Regions from separate parts of the Enterobacter roggenkampii genome, predicted to be linked through region 2. Evidence: predicted binding sites of a transcription regulator. Region 2 holds the regulator's gene; the other holds the start of a gene.
What was found. Region 2 encodes sigma-54, which starts transcription at its own class of promoters, with help from an activator protein. Its sites were predicted from a motif close to GTTGGCACANNTTTCGCTNT; they were not measured.

Region 1: a site for sigma-54 is predicted at 2,426-2,445, ahead of hypA (hydrogenase maturation nickel metallochaperone HypA). Genes of this name have one in related genera too.

Annotation. Positions count from the first base shown of each region.
Region 1 is NZ_CP017184.1:3,703,810-3,708,224, reverse strand. Features, by position in the region: gene hypD (hydrogenase formation protein HypD) at 1-915, opposite strand, end outside; gene BFV67_RS17370 (HypC/HybG/HupF family hydrogenase formation chaperone) at 918-1,190, opposite strand; gene hypB (hydrogenase nickel incorporation protein HypB) at 1,181-2,044, opposite strand; gene hypA (hydrogenase maturation nickel metallochaperone HypA) at 2,048-2,398, opposite strand; gene hycA (formate hydrogenlyase regulator HycA) at 2,609-3,073, shown strand; gene BFV67_RS17350 (4Fe-4S dicluster domain-containing protein) at 3,145-3,753, shown strand; gene hycC (formate hydrogenlyase subunit 3) at 3,750-4,415, shown strand, end outside.
Region 2 is NZ_CP017184.1:4,180,354-4,184,768, forward strand. Features, by position in the region: gene lptC (LPS export ABC transporter periplasmic protein LptC) at 1-54, shown strand, start outside; gene lptA (lipopolysaccharide ABC transporter substrate-binding protein LptA) at 23-577, shown strand; gene lptB (LPS export ABC transporter ATP-binding protein) at 584-1,309, shown strand; gene rpoN (RNA polymerase factor sigma-54) at 1,357-2,790, shown strand; gene hpf (ribosome hibernation promoting factor) at 2,813-3,100, shown strand; gene ptsN (PTS IIA-like nitrogen regulatory protein PtsN) at 3,183-3,674, shown strand; gene rapZ (RNase adapter RapZ) at 3,720-4,415, shown strand, end outside.

The DNA.
Region 1 (4,415 bases), 480 kb from region 2:
TTCGGCGTCGAACGCGCGATAGGCTGGCGTCAGGCGCACGCCGGATTCGGCAATCAGCCCCAGTCCTCGCCACTCGCTGTCGCCTTCGACGCTGAACACCTCCGCAATGGCACGCTGAGCCCGTTCATTGCCGGCATCCGGTACCACGCGGCGGTACTGGTTTTCAACCGCGCTCAGGGCCGCTATTTTCTGCTCAACCAGCATGGTGACACCTTGCAGTAGATCAAGTGGTTCGAAACCAGCCACCACTAACGGACGATTGTACTGTTCAGCGATAAAACCGTAGGCGTCTGTGCCAATCACCATGCTGACGTGGCCCGGTGCCAGAAAGGCGTCAATGCCGTTGCCTGGCGCTTCCAGCAGGCTGCGCAGGGTGGGGATAAGCGTAATGTGCTGGCAGAAGAAGAAAAAGTTATCGACGCCGCGCGCTTTCGCCTGCTGCAGCGTGATGGCCGTCGCGGGCATGGTGGTTTCAAACCCCAGGCCAAAAAATACCACCTTGCGCGCGGGGTTATCCGCTGCCAGCGTCAGGGCATCCATCGGCGAATAGACGATCCGGATGTCGGCCCCGCGCGCTTTCGCCTGCAGCAGCGAGCCGTTTTTCCCCGGCACGCGCATCGCGTCGCCAAAGGTGCAGAATATGACGTCGGGCTGGCTGGCAATCTCGATACAGCTGTCGATGCGTCCCATTGGCAGCACGCAGACCGGGCAGCCGGGGCCGTGGATAAACTCAATGTTCTCCGGCAGCAGCTGGTCGAGGCCAAATTTGAAGATCGCGTGCGTGTGCCCGCCGCACACCTCCATGATCCGCAGCGGCCTTTCTTTGGTGTAGTCCAGCCGCGCCGCGCGCGTTTTGAGGTGTCCGATAAGCTGCAGCACCTGCTCCGGCGCGCGGTATTCATCAACGTAACGCATGATTACCGCTCCTCGCCGTACAGCAGCGCGCCGACGTCCGGCTCCACGTCGAACATGTTTTGCAACGCATCCAGCGTGTCGCGGGCTTCCGCTTCGTTAATCACGCTCATGGCAAACCCCACGTGGACCAGCACCCACTGGCCGAGACGCGACGCGCCCGTTTCATCGGTGCTGCCCACCAGCGTCAGGTCGACGTCGCGCAGGATGCCGCAGACCTCGACTTTGGCCTGATTACCGTTGAGGGAATGGATTTGTCCCGGTACGCCTATGCACATCGTTCGTTCTCCAGCCAGCGTAACCAGCCGTCCATGCCGTCGCCGCGCGTGGCGGAGACCATCATGATCTCAATCTCCGGGTTCACTTCGCGGGCATACGCCAGGCACTTATCCACGTCGAAATTCAGGTACGGCAGCAGGTCGACTTTGTTCAGCAGCATCAGGGATGCCGCGGCGAACATGTGGGGGTATTTCAGCGGCTTGTCTTCGCCCTCGGTCACCGAAAGCACCGCCACCTTGTGTCGTTCACCCAGATCGAAGCTCGCCGGGCAGACCAGGTTGCCGACGTTTTCAATAAACAGGATGCCGTTATCCGCCAGCGGCAGGCGCGGGGCGGCGTCGGCAATCATCTGCGCATCCAGGTGGCAGCCTTTGCCGGTGTTAACCTGAATTGCCGGGGTGCCGGTTTCGCGGATGCGCGCCGCGTCGTTTACCGTTTGCTGGTCGCCCTCGATCACCGCGCAGGAGACGCGCCCGTTGAGGCGTTTGAGCGTTTCGGTCAGCAGCGTGGTTTTACCGGATCCGGGGCTGGAGACCAGGTTCAGCGCCAGCTGTTTGCGGGTGGCAAAGCGGGCGCGGTTGCGGGCGGCGATCTGGTTATTTTTGTCCAGCACGTTGATTTCCACGTCCAGCATCTGGCGCTGGCTCATGCCCGGCGCGTGGGTACCCGCTTCGCCGTGGCCGTAATGCAGGTCGCCCGCGTCGGAACGCTGCGGCGCAAAGGTAATGCCGGTCAGGGCTGCCGCAGGGCGCGGGGCAGGGGAAAAGGGCGCGGAGCGAAACGCGGAGTGGGGGCGGTGCTCATCCCCTTCTATATACAGGTTGCCTTCGGCGCAACCGCAGGTACTACACATACTTTACTCCTTCTCGATTTCGAGGCGTTGGATCTGCATGCCGTCATCCGCCACGATGCGCAGCCCGGTGCTCTGACACTGCGGACAGCGCTGTACCTTTGATGAGAGCAGGGTGACGTATTGCTGACACTGTTCGCACCAGCACTCCGCCTGCTGCTCCTCAATATGCAGTTCGCAGCCTTCCGCCAGCGTGCCGCGGCACACCAGCTCAAAACAGAAGGTCAGGGCGCTGGTCTCGACGCAGGAAAACGCCCCGACCTTCAGCCAGACGCCGGTGACGCGTTTCGCGTGGTTTTGCACAGCCTGCTGTTCGATAAGTTCCAGAGCCCGCTGGCAGAGGGTGATTTCGTGCATGACGCCTCCTCAATGAATTGCCCCGGTAATGCAATAACAGTGCCAGCTTGATTTTTGTTAAGGCGTGTCGATGTCACCGCTGTCGAAATGACACGTCGACACCGCGATATTGACAGCGAATTTTTAATTAAATCCATTGAAAATCATAAGCATAAAAACTGGCATGGAATCTGCTTAACAGCCGCTATCTCCATTAAACGGATACCTTTTATGACTATTTGGGAAATCAGCGAAAAAGCGGAATACATCGCGCAGCGTCATCAGCAGTTACAGGACCAGTGGCACCTTTACTGCAACTCTCTGGTTCAGGGCATTACCTTGTCGAAAGCGCGTCTTCACCACGCGATGAGCTGTGCGGCGCAGGGCGATATGCGCTTTGTCCTCTTCGGCCATTTCATCATCAATGTCACCCTGGCGGATAACTTCAACAGCCACACCATCGAGTACTACCTCGAGACAAAAGACGGTGAAAAACAGTGTATTGCAAAGGCGCAGCTGATGGCTGACGGCATGGTGGACGGCCACGTCAGCAACCGCGATCGCCAGCAGGTACTGGAGCACTATCTGGAAAAAATCGCCCCGGTTTATAACGGCCTGTACACCGCCGTTGAACACGATCTCCCGGTCAACCTGAAGCAGCTGATGGACGGAAATACCTCAGCGAACGTGGCCTGACCCCCCGTGTGTCGAGAAGTGTCGACAAGACAGTTTTTCGTCAAAAATGACTATCACCAGAGGATAACCCGGTGAACCGTTTTGTAATTGCTGACTCGACGGTCTGTATTGGCTGTCGAACCTGTGAGGCGGCGTGTTCGGAAACGCATCGCCTGCATGGGCTACAGTCCATGCCGCGCCTGCACGTCATGCGTAATGAAAAAGAGTCTGCCCCGCAGCTCTGCCATCACTGTGAAGATGCCCCCTGCGCGGGTGTCTGTCCCGTGAACGCCATCACCCGCGTGGATGGCGCAGTCCAGCTGAACGAAAGCCTGTGCGTAAGCTGCAAGCTGTGCGGCATTGCCTGCCCGTTCGGTGCGATTGAATTCTCCGGCAGCCGCCCGCTGCATATTCCGGCCAATGCCAACTCGCCTAAAGCCCCGCCCGCGCCTCCGGCGCCTGCACGCGTCAGCACGCTGCTGGACTGGGTGCCCGGCATCCGCGCCGTGGCGGTGAAGTGCGACCTGTGCAGCTTCGATGAACAGGGCCCGGCCTGCGTGCGCACCTGTCCAACCAAAGCGCTGATTCTGGTGAACATTCGCGACATCGCCCGCACCAGCAAGCGCAAGCGCGAGCTGACCATTAATACCGACGTCGGCGATCTTTCGCTTCTGCAGGCGCTCAACGAGGGGGTGAAATGAACGCGATTACGATGATTACCAGCGCCGTGGCGTACTTTGCCGCTGCCGCCGTGCTGGCGTGGCTTCTGTCATTCCATAAAACCCTGAGCGGCTGGATCGCCGGGATCGGCGGGGCGGTCGGCAGCCTGATGACGCTGGCGGCGGGTGGGGTTGTCCTGCTCGGCGGGCAGTCCGCAGAGGCCGTGATGCCGCTGATTCGCCACACCGTTGCGATTACGCCGCTGAACGCCATCTGGCTGGTGACCTTTGGCCTGTGCGGGCTGTTTATCAGCCTGTTCAATATCGACTGGCACCGCCATCCGCACGCCAAAGCCAACGGCCTGCTGGTGAACCTGCTGATGGCGACGGCGGTCTGCACCGTGATCGCCAGCAACCTCGGCGCGCTGGTGGTGATGGCGGAGATCATGGCGCTGTGCGGCGTGTTCCTGACCGGCTGCAGCGCCTCCGGGAAAGTGTGGTTTGCGCTGGGACGCCTCGGGACGCTGCTGCTGGCGCTGGCCTGCTGGCGGGTGTGGCAGCGTTTCGGCACGCTGGAGTTCGCTGCGCTTAACGGGCATCCGCTGGGCAATGACGTCTGGCTGCTGGGCGTGATCGGCTTTGGCCTGCTGGCCGGGATTATCCCGCTGCACGGCTGGGTGCCGCAGGCGCATGCGAATGCCTCC
Region 2 (4,415 bases):
ATTGAAAAGGTTAGAACCTCCTATGAAATTCAAAACAAACAAACTCAGCCTTAAAGTAATTATCGCCAGCGCGATGCTGGCGGCCAGTCTCCCCGCGCTTGCTGTAACGGGCGATACCGACCAGCCGATCCATATTGAGTCCGACACCCAGTCTCTCGATATGCAGGGTAACGTCGTCACCTTCACGGGTAACGTCGTCATGACCCAGGGCACCATCAAAATCAACGCCGACAAAGTGGTCGTGACCCGTCCGGGTGGCGAGCAGGGCAAAGAGATTATCGATGGCTATGGTAATCCGGCGACCTTCTACCAGATGCAGGACAACGGCAAGCCGGTGAAAGGCCGCGCTACGCACATGCACTATGAGCTGGCGAAGGATCTGGTCATCCTGACCGGGAATGCGTATCTGGAACAGCTGGACAGCAACATTACCGGCGACCAGATTACCTATCTGGTTAAAGAGCAAAAAATGCAGGCCTCCAGCGAGAAAGGCAAACGCGTGACCACCGTACTGGTTCCGTCGCAGCTGCAGGACAAAGGCAAGGGCCAGGCCCCGGCACAGAAGAAGAGTAACTAATTCGTTATGGCAACATTAACTGCAAAAAACCTCGCGAAGGCCTATAAGGGCCGCCGTGTCGTAGAAGATGTCAGTCTGACCGTCAACTCCGGCGAAATCGTGGGGCTGCTTGGCCCGAACGGTGCGGGTAAAACGACCACCTTCTACATGGTCGTGGGTATTGTGCCGCGCGATGCCGGCAACATTATCATTGACGATGAAGACATCAGTCTTCTGCCGCTGCACGCGCGCGCGCGTCGCGGGATCGGCTATCTGCCGCAGGAAGCCTCCATTTTCCGTCGTCTCAGCGTTTACGACAACCTGATGGCGGTCCTGCAAATTCGTAACGACCTGACCAACGAACAGCGTCAGGATCGTGCCAACGAGCTGATGGAAGAGTTCCACATTGAGCATCTGCGCGACAGCCTCGGTCAGGCACTCTCCGGGGGCGAACGCCGTCGCGTTGAGATTGCGCGTGCGCTGGCCGCAAACCCGAAATTTATCCTTCTGGATGAACCGTTTGCGGGCGTTGACCCCATCTCCGTTATCGACATTAAACGTATCATTGAGCACCTGCGCGACAGCGGGCTTGGCGTACTGATCACCGACCACAACGTGCGTGAAACGCTGGCCGTATGTGAACGCGCCTATATTGTCAGCCAGGGCAATCTGATCGCCCACGGTACGCCGCAGCAGATCCTCGAAGACGATCATGTTAAGCGCGTCTATCTTGGGGAAGACTTCAGACTCTGATAGGGTAGAGGTAACGTAACGCCGAACCGGAGAAAAATGCTCTGAACATGAAGCAAGGTTTGCAATTAAGGCTCAGCCAACAACTGGCGATGACGCCGCAGCTACAGCAGGCAATTCGCCTGTTGCAACTGTCCACGTTAGAACTTCAGCAGGAGCTTCAGCAGGCGCTGGACAGTAACCCCCTGCTGGAACAAACCGATCTTCATGACGAGGTAGATACCCAGCAATCGCAGGATACTGAAGCGCTCGATACCGCGGATGCACTCGAACAAAAAGAGATGCCCGACGAGCTTCCGCTTGATGCCAGCTGGGATGAAATCTACACCGCCGGAACCCCTTCCGGTACGCGTGCAGACTACCAGGACGATGAGCTACCGGTCTATCAGGGCGAAACCACCCAGTCGCTGCAGGATTACCTGATGTGGCAGGTGGAACTCACCCCCTTCTCCGATACCGACCGCGCGATTGCCACGTCGATTGTCGATGCCGTTGACGACACCGGCTATTTGACCGTCACCCTCGACGATATACTGGAAAGCATGGGCGACGACGAGATTGAGCTTGAGGAAGTCGAAGCCGTTCTGAAGCGCATCCAGCGTTTCGATCCGGTAGGCGTAGCCGCAAAAGATCTGCGCGACTGCCTGCTGATTCAGCTTTCTCAGTTCAGCAAAGAGACGCCATGGCTCGAGGAGGCGCGCGCGATCATCAGCGATCATCTGGATCTGCTGGCGAACCACGATTTCCGCACCCTGATGCGCGTCACGCGCCTGAAAGAAGAGGTGCTGAAAGAAGCGGTGAATCTGATCCAGTCGCTCGATCCGCGCCCCGGTCAGTCGATCCAGACCAGCGAGCCCGAGTACGTGATCCCGGATGTACTGGTCAGAAAACACAACGGCCGCTGGGTCGTTGAACTGAATTCAGACAGCATCCCTCGCCTGCAAATCAACCAGCAGTATGCCTCCATGTGCACCAGCGTGCGTAACGACGCCGACAACCAATATATTCGTAGCAATTTGCAGGAAGCGCGATGGCTGATCAAAAGTCTGGAGAGCCGAAATGATACGCTGCTACGCGTCAGCCGCTGTATTGTCGAACAGCAGCAGGCGTTCTTTGAGCAGGGTGAAGAGTATATGAAACCGATGGTGCTGGCGGATATCGCTCAGGCCGTCGAGATGCATGAATCAACCATTTCCCGTGTCACCACGCAGAAGTATCTGCACAGTCCACGCGGTATTTTTGAGCTTAAGTATTTCTTCTCCAGCCATGTGAATACCGAGGGCGGCGGCGAAGCGTCGTCAACGGCCATTCGTGCTCTGGTGAAGAAGTTGATCGCCGCGGAGAATCCCGCGAAGCCACTAAGCGACAGTAAGTTAACCACCATGCTGTCCGATCAGGGTATTATGGTGGCACGTCGTACTGTTGCGAAGTATCGAGAGTCTTTATCCATTCCGCCGTCCAACCAGCGTAAACAGCTGGTCTGACACAACCGATAAGGAAGACACTATGCAGCTCAACATCACTGGACAAAACGTCGAAATTACTGAGGCTTTACGCGACTTTGTGAACGCGAAGTTTGCAAAACTCGAGCAGTATTTCGAAAGGATCAATCAGGTCTACATTGTGTTGAAAGTGGAGAAAGTGACTCATATCTCGGATGCCACCCTGCATGTTAACGGGGGGGAACTGCATGCCAGTGCGGAAGGGCAAGACATGTACGCTGCTATCGACGGCTTGATTGATAAGCTTGCGCGACAGCTCAATAAACATAAAGATAAACTGAAACAACACTAATTGTCCGGGCAGTTAACGGGTGCAGGACGGCCTGTTGTGAAACACAACAGGCCATTTGTACAGTTAGCGCTTAGGTGAAATTATGATGAACAACGATTCCGCTCTTCAACTGAGCAATGTCCTTAACCAGGAATGTACCCGCAGTGCGGTTCACTGCCAGAGCAAAAAACGTGCGCTGGAAATCATCAGTGAACTGGCCGCAAAACAGCTGGGCCTGCCGCCGCAGGTGGTGTTCGAAGCGATTCTGACCCGTGAAAAGATGGGCAGTACCGGTATCGGCAACGGCATCGCAATCCCGCACGGCAAGCTGGAAGAGGACACCCTGCGTGCCGTCGGTGTGTTTGTGCAGCTTGAAACACCGATCGCCTTTGATGCCATTGATAACCAGCCCGTCGATCTCCTCTTCGCGCTGCTGGTGCCTGCTGACCAGACGAAAACCCATCTGCATACGCTGTCGCTGGTCGCGAAACGTCTGGCTGATAAAACCATTTGCCGTCGACTGCGCTCGGCTCAAAGTGATGAAGAGCTTTATCAAATTATCACCGAAGCAGAAGGCAATCAGGATGATGCATAACCAGGAGATGGCCTTCACATCTGTTGTCCTGAGGAGAAACGGAACATGGTGCTGATGATTGTCAGCGGTCGTTCAGGGTCGGGGAAATCCGTGGCTCTGCGCGCGCTGGAAGACATGGGTTTTTACTGCGTCGATAACCTTCCGGTCGTGTTGCTGCCCGACCTGGCCCGTACGCTTGCGGAGAGACAGACCTCGGCCGCCGTCAGTATCGACGTTCGTAACATGCCGGAATCGCCAGAGATCTTCGAGCAGGCAATGAGTAACCTGCCTGACACGTTCTCGCCTCAGCTGCTGTTCCTCGATGCAGACCGTAATACCCTGATCCGTCGCTACAGCGACACCCGTCGTTTGCACCCGCTTTCCAGTAAGAACCTCTCCCTGGAGAGCGCAATCGATGAAGAGAGCGATCTGCTGGAGCCGCTGCGTTCTCGCGCCGACCTGATTGTCGACACCTCTGAGATGTCCGTTCACGAGCTGGCGGAAATGCTGCGTACCCGGTTGTTGGGTAAACGCGAGCGCGAACTGACGATGGTGTTCGAATCCTTTGGCTTCAAGCACGGTATCCCGATTGATGCGGATTATGTTTTCGACGTGCGCTTCCTGCCGAACCCACACTGGGATCCGAAACTGCGTCCTATGACCGGTCTGGATAAACCCGTCGCGGCCTTCCTCGACAGGCACACAGAAGTTCACAATTTTATCTACCAGACGCGAAGCTACCTTGAGCTATGGTTACCTATG